Regions from separate parts of the Glutamicibacter sp. genome, predicted to be linked through region 1. Evidence: riboswitches for the same ligand, from Rfam matches in the RefSeq annotation. Region 1 holds a riboswitch; each other region holds the start of a gene.

The links. Region 1 has a riboswitch for S-adenosylmethionine ahead of ACRDT3_RS09410 (O-acetylhomoserine aminocarboxypropyltransferase/cysteine synthase family protein). Riboswitches for the same ligand answer to the same signal wherever they lie in the genome.
Region 2: it holds a riboswitch for S-adenosylmethionine, as region 1 does, so the genes downstream of both, ACRDT3_RS14210 (methionine ABC transporter ATP-binding protein) here and ACRDT3_RS09410 (O-acetylhomoserine aminocarboxypropyltransferase/cysteine synthase family protein) in region 1, are expected to answer to the same signal.
Region 3: it holds a riboswitch for S-adenosylmethionine, as region 1 does, so the genes downstream of both, ACRDT3_RS08555 (acyl-CoA dehydrogenase family protein) here and ACRDT3_RS09410 (O-acetylhomoserine aminocarboxypropyltransferase/cysteine synthase family protein) in region 1, are expected to answer to the same signal.
Region 4: it holds a riboswitch for S-adenosylmethionine, as region 1 does, so the genes downstream of both, ACRDT3_RS15000 (OsmC family protein) here and ACRDT3_RS09410 (O-acetylhomoserine aminocarboxypropyltransferase/cysteine synthase family protein) in region 1, are expected to answer to the same signal.

Annotation. Positions count from the first base shown of each region.
Region 1 is NZ_JBOGEG010000012.1:49,154-52,394, forward strand. It holds gene ACRDT3_RS09400 (DUF1852 domain-containing protein) at 1-1, opposite strand, end outside; gene ACRDT3_RS09405 (LysR family transcriptional regulator) at 124-1,065, shown strand; SAM riboswitch class I at 1,295-1,385, shown strand; gene ACRDT3_RS09410 (O-acetylhomoserine aminocarboxypropyltransferase/cysteine synthase family protein) at 1,474-2,787, shown strand; gene ACRDT3_RS09415 (cystathionine gamma-synthase) at 2,784-3,241, shown strand, end outside.
Region 2 is NZ_JBOGEG010000026.1:51,365-54,605, reverse strand. It holds gene ggt (gamma-glutamyltransferase) at 1-472, opposite strand, end outside; gene ACRDT3_RS14215 (NAD(P)H-binding protein) at 688-1,551, opposite strand; SAM riboswitch class I at 1,834-1,923, shown strand; gene ACRDT3_RS14210 (methionine ABC transporter ATP-binding protein) at 2,007-2,813, shown strand; gene ACRDT3_RS14205 (methionine ABC transporter permease) at 2,830-3,241, shown strand, end outside.
Region 3 is NZ_JBOGEG010000010.1:67,821-71,061, reverse strand. It holds gene ACRDT3_RS08565 (GntP family permease) at 1-1,232, shown strand, start outside; gene ACRDT3_RS08560 (SdpI family protein) at 1,326-1,682, opposite strand; SAM riboswitch class I at 1,956-2,046, shown strand; gene ACRDT3_RS08555 (acyl-CoA dehydrogenase family protein) at 2,096-3,241, shown strand, end outside.
Region 4 is NZ_JBOGEG010000030.1:14,160-17,400, reverse strand. It holds gene ACRDT3_RS15005 (DEAD/DEAH box helicase) at 1-1,129, opposite strand, end outside; SAM riboswitch class IV at 1,270-1,391, shown strand; gene ACRDT3_RS15000 (OsmC family protein) at 1,423-1,974, shown strand; gene ACRDT3_RS14995 (hypothetical protein) at 2,011-2,571, opposite strand; gene ACRDT3_RS14990 (hypothetical protein) at 2,571-3,236, opposite strand; gene ACRDT3_RS14985 (signal peptidase I) at 3,233-3,241, opposite strand, start outside.

The DNA of each region.
Region 1 (3,241 bases):
TGATGGCCAATCTGTATTTGGGAGGCCTGGGCAGGCCGAGGGGAAGTCGATGCGTCAATCATGCAGGGAGATTCTTGATATCGGGTAACTCGATATAACTATGGATTGATATAGACTCTGGCTATGGTTCAGGGAACGAATGGTCTGACACTGCAGCAGCTTCGCTATTTTGTGGCGGTGGCCTCCGAGGGGTCCATCTCCGCGGCGGCCGACCTCATTTACGTCGCACAGCCCAGCATGTCCTCAGCGATGAAGGAGCTTGAATCGCGAGTGGGGCGCACCTTGCTGATGCGTTCGGCCAGGGGAGTGACGCTCACCGCCGAAGGCGCAGAATTCCTTGGCTACGCCCGGCAGGTGCTCGAGCAGGTGGAGCTTCTTGAACATCGCTATCTCGGTCGCCCCTCGGCCCGGCGGCTGCTGGGCGTCTCCACCCAGCACTACTCCTTTTCGGTGGATGCTTTTGTTCGGATGGTGCAGGCCAGCGGGGCCGAGGAATACCAGTTTTCGCTGCGCGAGACCCGCACCGAACAGATCATCGAGGACGTGCGCACGCTGCGCAGCGACATCGGGATCCTGTACCGCAACGACTTCAACCGGAAGGTCATCGACAAGCTGCTGCGCGAATCGCGGCTGGTCTTCCACCCGCTGTTCCTGGCCGATCCGCACATTTTCATCTCGCGCAGCAACCCGCTGGCCACCCGAACCCAGGTCACGCTCGAAGACCTCGAAGACCTGCCCCGGCTGACCTTCGACCAAGGCGCGAATAATTCCTTCTACTTCGCCGAGGAGGTGCTCTCCACGCGCTCCAGCCAGCGCGAAATCCAGGTCTCGGACCGCGCCACCATCTTCAACCTGATGATCGGCTTGGGCGGGTACACGATTTCCACCGGCATCATCAGCGACGAGCTGGACCCCTCCATCGTGGCTATCCCGCTGGCCATCGAGGAGCGCATCGAGATCGGGTGGATTGATCACGCCGCCATTCCGCTCACCGACCAGGCCCAGCGCTACCTGCAAGAAGTGCGAACGGTGGTCGCCAGCTTCGGGGTAGAAGTGCTCGGCTGAGCCGCCAGCGGCGTAACTCCCGGTCATCGAGCACCGGCACATCGTCACAAACTTCCAGCAAAACCTCTACATCACGCCGATTCATCTCAAAAGCTCGCGTCATAAAAGGGGTCCGGCCCCCGCGTCATCATGACAAGGCGACGACATATGAAGCGTAGCGGCCTTGTATGAAGCCGGCCGCCGGATACCGCTTGCACCGTTTGCGGCGGATAGCCAACCATGGAAGAACAACCCATCAAGAGCGGCTGAGAGATCTGGCTCGGAGACGCCGCAGCAACCATCGGGAAACCGAAAGGTGCTACCGCCAGGAACGATGGAGCAGTTCCGAACGCGTTTTCGCGTACTGTGCTTCGTGCCGCCGCACGATGCCAATCGGTGCACTCCCTCGCAGAGAATCGAGGAGGAGCCATGAGCCAGGAAACCGACGCGGTGCACGCAGGGTACCGCCCGAGCGGAGACTTCCGCCCGATGCTGCCGCCACTGCACAATTCCGCGGCCTACCAATTCGCATCGCACGCCGAAGCGGTGGAGAAGTTCGCGCTGCGCCAGGCCGGCTTCACCTACTCGCGCACCGGCAACCCCACCGTTGCGATTCTCGAACAGCGCGTGGCCGCACTGGAAGGCGGGGCCCACGCGGTGGCCACCGCCACCGGGCAGGCTGCCGTGGCCCTGTCCCTGCTGGCCCTGACCCAGGGACCCAAGCACATCGTGGCCTCCTCCTCGCTCTATGGCGGCACCGTGGACCTGTTCACCGACACCTTCGTGGACTTCGGCATCCGCATCAGCTTTGTCGACCAGGCCGATCCGTCCGCTTGGGCCGCTGCCATTGAGTCGGACACCCGGGCGTTCTTCCTGGAGTCGGTCTCCAACCCGCTGTGCACCGTGGCCGATCTGCCCGCCATCGCGGCCATCGCCCACGAGCACAACATCCCGGTGGTGGTCGACAACACCCTGGCCACCCCGCTGAATGTGCGCCCGCTGGAACTCGGTGCCGACATCGTGGTGCACTCGGCCACCAAGGGCCTGGCCGGACACGGCTCGGTGCTCGGTGGGGTCGTGGTGGACTCGGGGAAATTCGACTTCTCCGATGCCGCCCGCTGGCCACAGATCGCCGCCCCGCGGGTGCGTCTGAACAACACCTCGCTGCTTGAGCGCCACGGACCGGCCGCCTACGCAATGCTGGTGCGCTCCAAGTTCCTGCACGACCTGGGCCCGACCCTGGCCCCGGCCAGCGCCCAGGGAATCCTGGCCGGAATCGAAACCCTGCCGGTGCGCGCCGCCCACGTGCAGCGCAGCGTCACCAGGCTGATCGACGCGCTTGCCGAGTATCCGGGCATTGCCGCCATCCACCACCCTGCGCTGCCCGAGCACCCCAGCCACGAGCTGGCCCGGGCGCTGGCGCCGAAGGGCACCGGCTGCGTGCTGGCCATCGAGCTGGCCCACCCGTCGCTGGTTTCCCCGGTAATCGACGGGCTCAAGCTGATTTCACTGGCCGCGAATGTGGGGGACACCCGCACCATGGTCTCCCACCCGGCCACCATGACGCACTGCCGGCTCTCGGAGCAGCAGCTGGCCGCCGCGGGCCTGAACACCTCCACCCTGCGCCTGTCGGTCGGGCTGGAAGACCCGGCCGACCTTCTCGCAGATATCACCCAATCGCTGGATCACGCACTGGCCGCAGCCCAGGCCACCGCCGACACCAAGGAAGTGAGTTTCGCATGAGCGGCTTCAACACCCTCGCAGTGCACGCCGGCCAGCACAAGGATCCGCACACCGGTGCGGTTATCCCGCCGATCTACCAGACCAGCACCTTCATCCAGGACGGAATCAACGTGCTGCGTGCCGGGCACGAGTACTCGCGCGGCTCCAACCCGACCCGCAACGGGTTCGAATCCCAGCTCACCGCGCTGGAAGGCGGCACCGCCGGCTTCTCCTTCGCTTCGGGGATCGCGGCCGAAGATGCGCTGCTGCGCGCGGTGCTTCAGCCGGGCGACCACATCGTGCTGGGTGCCGACGGCTACGGCGGCACCAACCGGCTGATCTCCAAGCTGCACGGCAAATGGGGGATCACCTCCTCGGCGGTGGATATCACCAACCTGGATTCGGTGCGCGCCGCGGTGCGCCCGAACACCGCGCTGCTCTGGGTGGAGACCCCGTCCAACCCGCTGCTGGGCAT
Region 2 (3,241 bases), on a different contig from region 1:
GTGCGCGCTGCCACGTGGCCAAGGTCCCGGGCACGCCCACGGCCACGCCACTGGTGACCAGTTCCGGGGTGAAGTTGTACGGCTCGCCGGTTTGAGGATCGATGAATGCATCATGCGCAATGCCTGCCGGTGCGGTTTCGCGGCCGTCGATGGTGCTGACCTTGCCCGACTTCGCATCGTAGTAGAGGAAGTATCCGCCACCGCCAATGCCTGCGCTATATGGTTCGGTGACGCCGAGTGCTGCTGCGGTTGCCACGGCCGCATCGACGGCGTTGCCTCCCTTGCGCAGGACTTCGATGCCGGCAGCGGTGGCCTCCGGGTCTACCGAAGAGACTGCGCCACCAGTTCCGACAGCAGTCGGGTCCTTCTGGGTGTGTCGTGGTTCCGCGCTCGCCGGGAAGGCCGAGAAAGCTCCCAGGCCCAAGGCAAGGGCGGCCGCGCAGGCAACTGACCTTAAACGTGCTCGTGACATACTTTGATCTCCTCTGGAGGTGGGGATGAAGTATGCGCAAATTTACGGGAGCGGGAACTCGCCGCACGGTTGTGACACGCGGCACTATGGGTTTGCGCGGCAATTTCGCCCTGGTCGCGCGAATATTCTTGGTTATGACGCTTTAAAGCAGCGGGCAGGCACCACGGCCTTGATCGCCGCGAATGCCTGCCCGCTGGAACCCGATTCCGAATGGGCTACTTGTTCAGGTTGTCCTTGATGACTTTGCCCAAGGAGGCTGGGGTGCGGCCGATCAGCTTGGCCAGCTCCCCGGAGTTCACCTCCAGCGCTCCTTCTCGAATGCGCATGTCGGTATCGACGAGGATGTGCGCGAATGGTCCGGGGACGCCAGCATCAGCGTAGATCTTTTCCAGCTGTTCGGGATCCATCTCCTGGTAGGCGATGTCCTGGCCGGCGGCGGCGCCAACAGCGCCAGCAAGCTGGGCGAGGGTGAATGGCTTGTCGCTGCCCAGCTCGTAGATATTGCCGTTCTGGTCCTCATCGGAAAGCAGCACGGCCGCAGCGGCCTCCGCATAATCGGCACGGGCGGCAGCGCTGATTTTGCCCTCGCCCGCTGCACCGAGCACCATGCCGCTGTTGAGGTAGCCCATCAGCTGGTCGGTGTAGTTCTCGATGTACCACCCATTGCGCAACAGCACGTAGTCGATGCCGGATCCGGCAAGCAGGCGCTCGGTGGCGATGTGCTCGTCGGCGAGCTTCATGCCGCCGGTCAGGGCGTTGGCAATGGAGGTGTAGGCGATCAGCGAGACATCCATGTGCTTGGCTGCGTTGATGACGTTCTCGTGCTGGGCGACGCGCTGGCCTACTTTGCTGGCCGAGATCAGCAGCAGCTTGTCTACGCCTTCGAGTGCGGACACCAGAGTTGGCTGGGCGTTGTAATCGGCAACGCGGGTTTCCAAGCCTTTGCCCGCCAGCGGTTCCAGCTTCTGCTCGGAGCGGCCAATGGCGACCAGGTCAGCGGCATTCGCCCCACGAGCCAGCAATGCGTCGATGACTAGATTTCCAAGCTGTCCGGTGGCACCGGTAATTGCGATCTTCATGAGGTCCTCTCGTTGGTCTGCAATCCACTACAACCATCGAAGGCATCGCCGAATTCCCCACCCATGATTGCTGGGGAAAGTCAGCGAGCGGGGGCAGAACTCCAAAGGTTCCGTCATAGAAGGGAAAAGTAGCGAAATATGTCAGATTGCTACGTGGATTGTTGCGCGATTTCCATGTGGAACCGGCCGGACTATGACTTGATGACGCCGATTGAAGTAACGCTTGCCGGCCTGCGGGCATGGACTACAGACTTGAATTGTTCGGCTCGTACAACCGAACACACACCATCCAGAGCGACTGAGAGATCTGGCTCAACGACGTCGCAGCAACCACCCGAAAGGGAGCGGTGCTACAGCCAGGACCGATGGAGTACTTTCACTTCGCGACGGAAAATCTGTGGATCACAGATGATTCTCGCGAGGTACGCTCCGCACAACCACGCACCAAGGGAGCGATGATGATTCGTCTTGAAAACGTAACGACCGCTTTTGGCAAGAGCAAAGATCAATTCACAGCCGTCAAGGATGTCTCACTGGAAATCCAGGCCGGAACCATCCACGGAATTATCGGATTTTCCGGTGCCGGCAAATCAACGCTGTTGCGCAATATCAATTTGCTGCAGCGTCCCACGTCGGGCCAGGTCATCGTGGACGGCGTCGAGCTGACCGGGCTCAGTGAAGGAGACCTGCGAAAGCAGCGCCACGAAATCGGGATGATTTTCCAGCACTTCAACCTGCTTAACAATCGCACCGCGCAACAGAATGTCGAGCTGAATCTGAAGTTCGCCGGTGTTCCGAAAAAGCAACGCCGTGAACGCGCGCTGGAAGCGCTGTCCATTGTAGACCTCGCTGACAAGGCCACCGCCTATCCTGGACAGCTTTCGGGCGGCCAGAAACAGCGCATCGCCATTGCCCGCGCGCTGGTCACCGAACCCAAGGTCCTGCTGTGCGATGAGCCAACCAGTGCCGTGGATCCAAGAACGACAACCTCGGTGCTGCAGTACCTCAGCGACATCAACGCCAGCCTTGGCATCACCACCGTCATCGTCACCCACGAGATGAACGTCATTAAAGCCATTGCCGACAAGGTTTCGGTCATGGAAGACGGAGCGGTAGTCGAAGAGTTCGCCTTGAGCTCGCTGCAAGAACCAAGCTTTGAACCGACGACGCCAATCGGCCGCTACCTGATCAGTGACGAAATCACGCTGACCCGCCAGCCCAAGCAGGCCCAAGCCCTCGCTGCCACCGTAGCCCGCGTATAGAGAACCTGGATTACCAATGAACTTCACGACAGTAGTGCTAGCCACGAGCAACGGCAGCGCAGCAGCTTTCAACCTTGACCGCATCATCGAACTTGCCCCGGAAATCTGGGTGGCCATGGCGCAGACCTTTGCGATGCTGCTGGTCTCCATCCCGATCGCGATTCTCCTGGGAACCCCGCTGGGTATTTGGCTGTACTCAATGTCTCCCAACGGTTTGCGCCCACGTCCGCGACTGCACCGAATCGTTGACGGGCTGGTCAATACGATCCGTTCCTTCCCATTCCTCATACTGCTGATCGCCATCATCCCGTTCACCCGATTTGTTGTGGGAACCACCATCGGCACCGCGGCGGTTATCGTGCCGCTGACCATCAATGCGATCCCCTATTTCGCCCGCTTTGTGGAGCAGAACATCAGCCAGCTTGGCA
Region 3 (3,241 bases), on a different contig from region 1:
TGGCTGAAGTAGCATCGACGGTCACCACGGCCTTCGGCAGCACCATGGGCAATATCGGCTTGGTGATCCTCTTCGGTACGATGATCGGCGTCATTCTGGAGAAATCCGGCGCGGCGATCTCCATGGCAGATGCACTGATCAAGGTTCTGGGGACACGATTCCCCAACCTGACCCTGTCGATCATCGGCTACATCGTTTCCATTCCGGTTTTCTGCGACTCGGGATACGTGGTCCTCAACTCCCTTCGCAAAGCCATCACCTTGCGTACCGGCGTCTCGGCGCTGGCGACTTCCATCGCGCTGATGACCGGCCTGTATGCCACCCACACGATGGTGCCGCCAACTCCGGGCCCGTTGGCTGCTGCAGAAAGCATCGGCATTGCCGAGAATCTGGGTTTGATCATTGCAGTCGGACTGCCAGTTGCCGCGATCTCGGCCCTTGCAGGCTTGGCCTACGCCAGCCGGTTCAACAAGTCCAAGTGGACCCCGCTGCCAAGCGACGACGAGCATGACATCGCCGAACTCGACTACGAGCAGCTGCGTGCAAGCTTCGGCAAATTGCCTAGCCCGGCGATGGCATTCATGCCGATCGTTGTTCCCCTGGTACTGATCTGTGCCGCCTCCATTGCAAAGCTGCCATCGCACCCTATTGGCGAGGGAACGGCACTTGAGATCCTTTCCTTCCTTGGTACTCCGGTTATCGCGCTGATCTTCGGCCTGTTTGCCGCGACCTTCCTGTTGCGCGGTGGCAACAAGCTGTCGGTCTTCAATGAGCAGATGAATGAAGCGGTGCGCACCGCCGCTCCGATCTTGCTGATCACAGGCGCCGGCGCTGGCTTCGGCGCGGTACTGGCCGCTTCGGACCTGACCACGATCCTTTCCGATTCACTCAGCGGACTGGGCTTGGGCCTGGCCGTGCCATTCTTGATCGCTGCTGCGCTGAAGTCCGCGCAGGGCTCGTCCACCGTTTCAATGGTGACCACTTCTGCTCTGGTCGCCCCGATGCTCGGTTCGCTTGGCTTGGATTCGCAGCTGGGCATGGTGCTTACCGTGCTGGCTGTCGGTGCCGGTGCAATGGTTGTTTCGCATGCAAACGACTCGTACTTCTGGGTTGTTTCGCAACTCAGCCGGATTCCGGTCATCACCGCGTACAAGACCTTGAGCGTGGCGACCGCCATCCAGGGCACCGCGGCATTTGTGACCGTACTGATCCTCGGATCCGTGCTGCTGTAGCAGCATGCCCACCGCGCAAGAAACGGATCGCACCATCGGTTGATGGGGCGATCCGTTTCTTTAAGCAGTATTGGAGTGGCTACGGCGGGCAGCCTAGATGCTGCGCGCAGCCTTATTCGCGTGAGAAGCCGAAACTATCAGCAGGGTGATGACCGCGAGGTAGCCGGCACCGGTCGCGGCGAAGGAGAGAGCCAATTGGCCCAATGCGCCGAGAACTGCGGCGATGGCCAGCGCCGCCCAGCCAGCCCACGAGGCAGCGGCAACCAGCGGAGCAGCCTGCTGATGCCCGGCAAGCCATGCATCGTCGCTGGCCAAGGTGTGGCGCGTCCTGATGCCGATCGCCGCATTGCGAGCAAGCTTGCGGTCCCGCGCCATCGGCGCGAGAAATCCTGCCACCAAAGTTATGATCAGCAACCCGAAAATGAACGCAATGACACTTACTGGATCCACTTGCCGTCCGTTCTGCGAGGCCTTCTTGAAAAGCCATTCTATCAATCGCGCTTTTAACCAATCGTCCCAAGGGAGCTGACCATCCGCGCTCGCAAAAAGCGCCGTGGACTTGGGTTTCGGATAGGCAGTGACGTAATAAGAAGGTCATATGAAGCACATCCGCCGGGGTTTGGACATGTCCGATGGGTCGAAGATGACGTAGTTTGTCCTTCGGTTCCTCCGTATGACAAAACCCTTTCCACACCCTGTCCGAGGATGCTTGACTCAGAGCACAACCCATCCAGAGCGGCTGAGAGACCTGGCTCCGAGACGCCGCAGCAAGCCTGTATTCCACAGGTAGTGCTACCGCCAGGATCGATGGATCCGCAGACTTTCTGCGTCCTTCGGAACCCGCAACTGACAGGGAGAAGAAGATGACTGTACTGAGCACCGAACTGCCGAGAGTTCCCTACACCGGGAACGCCGACAACGCCGAACTGGCCAACTGGCGCGCAGTGGCCGAACAATTGGCAAGCAACCTGGCCGCAGACGCGCTGGATCGCGACCGCAAGAACGAGCAGCCTTTCGCCGAAGTACGGCAGCTGCGCGAAGCAGGACTGCTGAACCTGCTGGTCCCCGCAGAATTCGGGGGAGCAGGAGCCCATTGGGAAACAGCCTTCGAAGTAGTGCGCATCCTTGCCGCGGCCGATGGCTCCATCTCGCAGCTGCTGGCATACCACTACATCAACCAGTCCGGCATCGCGTTCTACGCACCGGTTGAATCCCAAGCTGCCTGGTGGAAGCGAACCGTGCAGGGCGGCTGGCTTTGGGGCGACTCGGTGAACCCCGTTGACCCTGATTTGCGGCTCACTGCGGACGGCGATGGCTACCGGCTGAATGGGGTCAAGCGTTTCTCCACGGGTTCCGGCGTCGGCGAGGTCATTGTCATCAATGCCCTGGTGGAGGGCGGCGACTATGATGGCCAGATTCTTGCGTTCGTCTTGCCACGGGATATCGAGGGCCTGGAAATCGTTGATGACTGGGACTACCTGGGCCAGCGGCTCAGCGCCTCGAATTCCCTGAACTACCACAACGTGCGGCTTGAAGCCGGAGACTTGCTCGGATTCGTCACCGATGAGCCGGTCTCCACCTTGCTCACCCCAGGCATCCAGCTGGCGTTTGCCAACTTCTACCTAGGGATCGCCGAAGGTGCATTGGCCCGCGGCAAGCAGATCTTGCTGGGCCGCAAGAATGCCTGGCTGTTCTCGCAGGCAGAGACCTACTCGCAGGATCCGATTTTCCAGCGCACCGTCGGAGAGCTCAAGGCGCGCACCGCCGCGGTGGCGGCGTTGGCCGAGAAGCTGGGACGCAAATTCGATGCACTGCTGTCCAAGGGCGCGCACGTCACCCAGGCTGAGCGTGCGGCGCTGGCCGTGGACATCGCCGAAGCGAAGGTGGTCTCCACGGAGGTTGGCGTTGAAGTAGCCAACCGGATTTTCGAAGTCACCGGCTCATCGTCAACCGCGAATTCCGTGGGCTTGGACCTGTACTGGCGAAATGTGCGCACCCACTCGCTGCAC
Region 4 (3,241 bases), on a different contig from region 1:
GTCGCGCTGGAACAGGGATGAGGTAGCTGTCATCTTCACTCTTCAAAGGTGCCATCACGCGCAACCGGTCCAGGTGCTGCCGCTCGAAAAGCTCAACGCCTTCATGCGGGATGGCTTGGGCACCGGATTCAATAAAGGCCGCCAGTTCCTTGGTGACCGGTTCAGCGAACTGGGCCAACCCGATTTCCTTGGTCTTCGGCAGGGGGCTGGAAGCATAGGCCAGCAAGGTCGGCGGGGTGCCTATCGGCAAGAGGTAGATGTGCTCTTCGCTCGGTCCGCGCAGCTTCCCTTCCATGCTCAGGCCATGTTCACCGCGCCGCACATCCACGTGGGCCATGGCCGGTTGCTCGCTGAACTCCACCGGAACCTTGGCCGAGGAACCGCCGTTGACGATCTGCACTCCTGCTTCACGCAGGGCTTCGAATGCATCCAGCAGGTCCTGGCCTGGCAGATCCATCAGGGAGATCCAGTCCTTGGGGTCCCACGAATGGCGGTAGCTATCTTGTTCAACATGTTCACGCAGCCGGTCCAGTTCAACGATCGCTCGACGCTGCTTCTTTGAGAAGCGCGTATCAAAGGCAACATTGCGCCAGCTGACCCCGGTCTGGATCCAGGGGCTCTTGGTGCCTCGGCGGGCCGGACGCGCCTGCAAGGTCAGCGCGTCCTCGCCGCCGTAGCGGGGTTCGCTGACCACCTTGAGGATCAGTCCCAGCGGTTCCTCGGCGGCCAGCGGCTCATCGGAAATAACTGGAAGGAGACGGTCAAGGGTACGTTCCCACTGCGGCTTGCTATTGCGTTTCCATGCGTAAGGATCCACCCCGGAGTCTGAGACGAAGAAGCCCTGGTCTTCTTCGGTGGTGACCTCAATGAGCAAGGCAGCGACATCTTCACAGGACTGGGCGCCCGGATGCTTGCTGCAGAAGCTGGTGAAGCTGATATTGCCGCGGTTGATTTCCAGCTCGACCATCACCGATTCGCGCAGCACCATTGCGGAAATGCGGGAATATCCCGGCTTCATGTCCCGGTGGACGATCTCCACTTTTCCGGAATCGCACAGGAACTGGCCCAGGTTGTATTCGGATTCGGTCACCAAAGTCTGGGCCGCAGAAAGTGTCAGCTGGAATTCCATACTCGCCGTTCATTGATCGTGCAGTGGGCGCCCGAGAGCTAGATTCCATCTTAGCGATCCCGCAGGCAAGATGCCCGGTGACGAAAAGTTACCTCTGCCCTTTACGCGCTGGCCCCGCAACCGATAGAAATGAACCACTGAATCACGAGTTCCACTCTTTGAGCCCTGGCTGAGTGGACGGCAACCCTCCTGCGTCATGGTGCGGGGTGCCCCAGGTGAAGATTCGACGCATCTTGAGCGCCAAGGTGCGTAAGCGATGGCGCCCCTTGCGCCAGAAAGGGGATCAATTCCTCATGTCTAATGCAGCATCAACCCTGACCGTATCCGAAAACCGCGCACAACGCCTGCAAGAAGCCGGCCAAGGGTGGGGCGAACGAATTTCGGCTGCCCCGCAAAACGCCAAATTGACCTTCACCGTCGAGGGCGAGGGCTTCGATTCGGTAGCGAGCAACATTGTCTCGGGCAAGCACACTTTCCAGGTCGACGAGCCAGCGGCCCTGGGCGGCAACGACGTGGCCGCAAGCCCCGTGGAATACGCCCTCGGCGCGCTCATCTCCTGCCAGGTTGTGGTCTACCGCTTGTACGCGCAGAACCTCGGCATCCAGGTGGACGAGGTGAAGATCCAGGCCAATGGCCACCTCGATGTCCGCGGCCTCTTCGGCATCGACAAGTCCATCCGCCCGGGCTTCTCGTCGGTGGATCTGGACGTTCAGATTGCCGGCCCGGAATCGGCCGAACGCTATGAAGAACTGCGTCAGGCAGTGGACGCCCATTGCCCGGTGCTGGATCTGTTCGCCAATCCGGTACCGGTGACCACCGCGGTGAGCATCGCCGAGGCCAGCTAGGCTCCGCAAACGATGCATCTGCACCGGGGCCTGCCCTCAGCCCCCGGTGCAGGTGCCATAGCCTCCACCGACAAAGTCGAAGGCGATTTCCCAATCGTAGGAAACTTCCGGTGAACTCCAACCGCCCGGACCCAGTGCCTGGACGCTGATGCTGCCCTGGTAGTTAGCGTTCCAGCCTCCGTTGACGCCCCAGACGGCAGCGGTGGCGGAAGCCGGCAGCTCAACGGTGGTGTTCGCTGGCAGGAATTCATAGCCTTCCGAGGTAGTCCCGGACTGCCATTCGGCCGGCACCACGCCATCCACGTGGACGGTGACCAGATAACCGGTTGCCTCCAGGCCCGAATCTGCCGGAGCCAGCCGCAACAGGTTCGGTGCCGAATTCCGTCCTTGGCAAGTGGTCTCCGGGCTTTGAACGCTCCCGGCAGTGGCCGAGAAGTCCCCCGTTTCCTGGGACACCCAGGCCGCATCGGTCAGCCGAGGCCCGGCCAATTCTCCGCTGCCGCCACCGAGCGTGGCCGCGCCGAAGCCAAGTGCCGCGCAGCCCAGCATCGCCAAGGCCAGACACTGCCCGCGCGTTGCCCTTCCTCCGCCCTTCATCACTGATGCTCCCTTGTTCCCGTTTCCCTGGACTTTGCAGTTTTCCCGGCCCTGCTCGCCAGCAGCAGCAATCCGGCGAGCACCACGCCCGCCCCGCCTAGTAGCAGTGGCCAATTGCCGAATCCGGTGCCGGCCAGTCCAGGGGCCGGAACCGTCGAAGGCTTATCCCGGTCCACGTTTCCGCCTGGGCTGATCTCCACGCGTTCTTCGCTCCCCTGGATTTCCAGTTCCAGAGTTCCGCGAGCGGCCTGCGCCGCTGCGGGCGATCCGGCGCGCAATTGGACCCGGAAGCGCAACCACTGCCGGGCAGTTCCTCGCTGGCCTCCCAAGGAGTAGTCCTGTCCTTCCGCCGGAGCCGAAAGCCGCAGCAACTGCCGGCAAGCACCCTGCTCAGGCCTATCGCATTGCACTGCATCGATATCCAGATAGCTGGACAGCTCCCCGGTAGCCCGCAGCGTCCGTTCCGCACTGGTACCGGCCGGGAGGCTGATGCCCACCAGCCACTGCGCCGAATCTGCCGGGGCCAGATGCATCGGGTCACCCTGGATCGTGGATACCACGGCAATCTGCCTTGCTTCGGAGGCATCGGCCGCCGCGGGCGCCAGGACCACAGCCAGCAGTGCGGCAACCCCGGCCAGCACGCACGCTGTCCGGCCGGGTCTCATCCGTC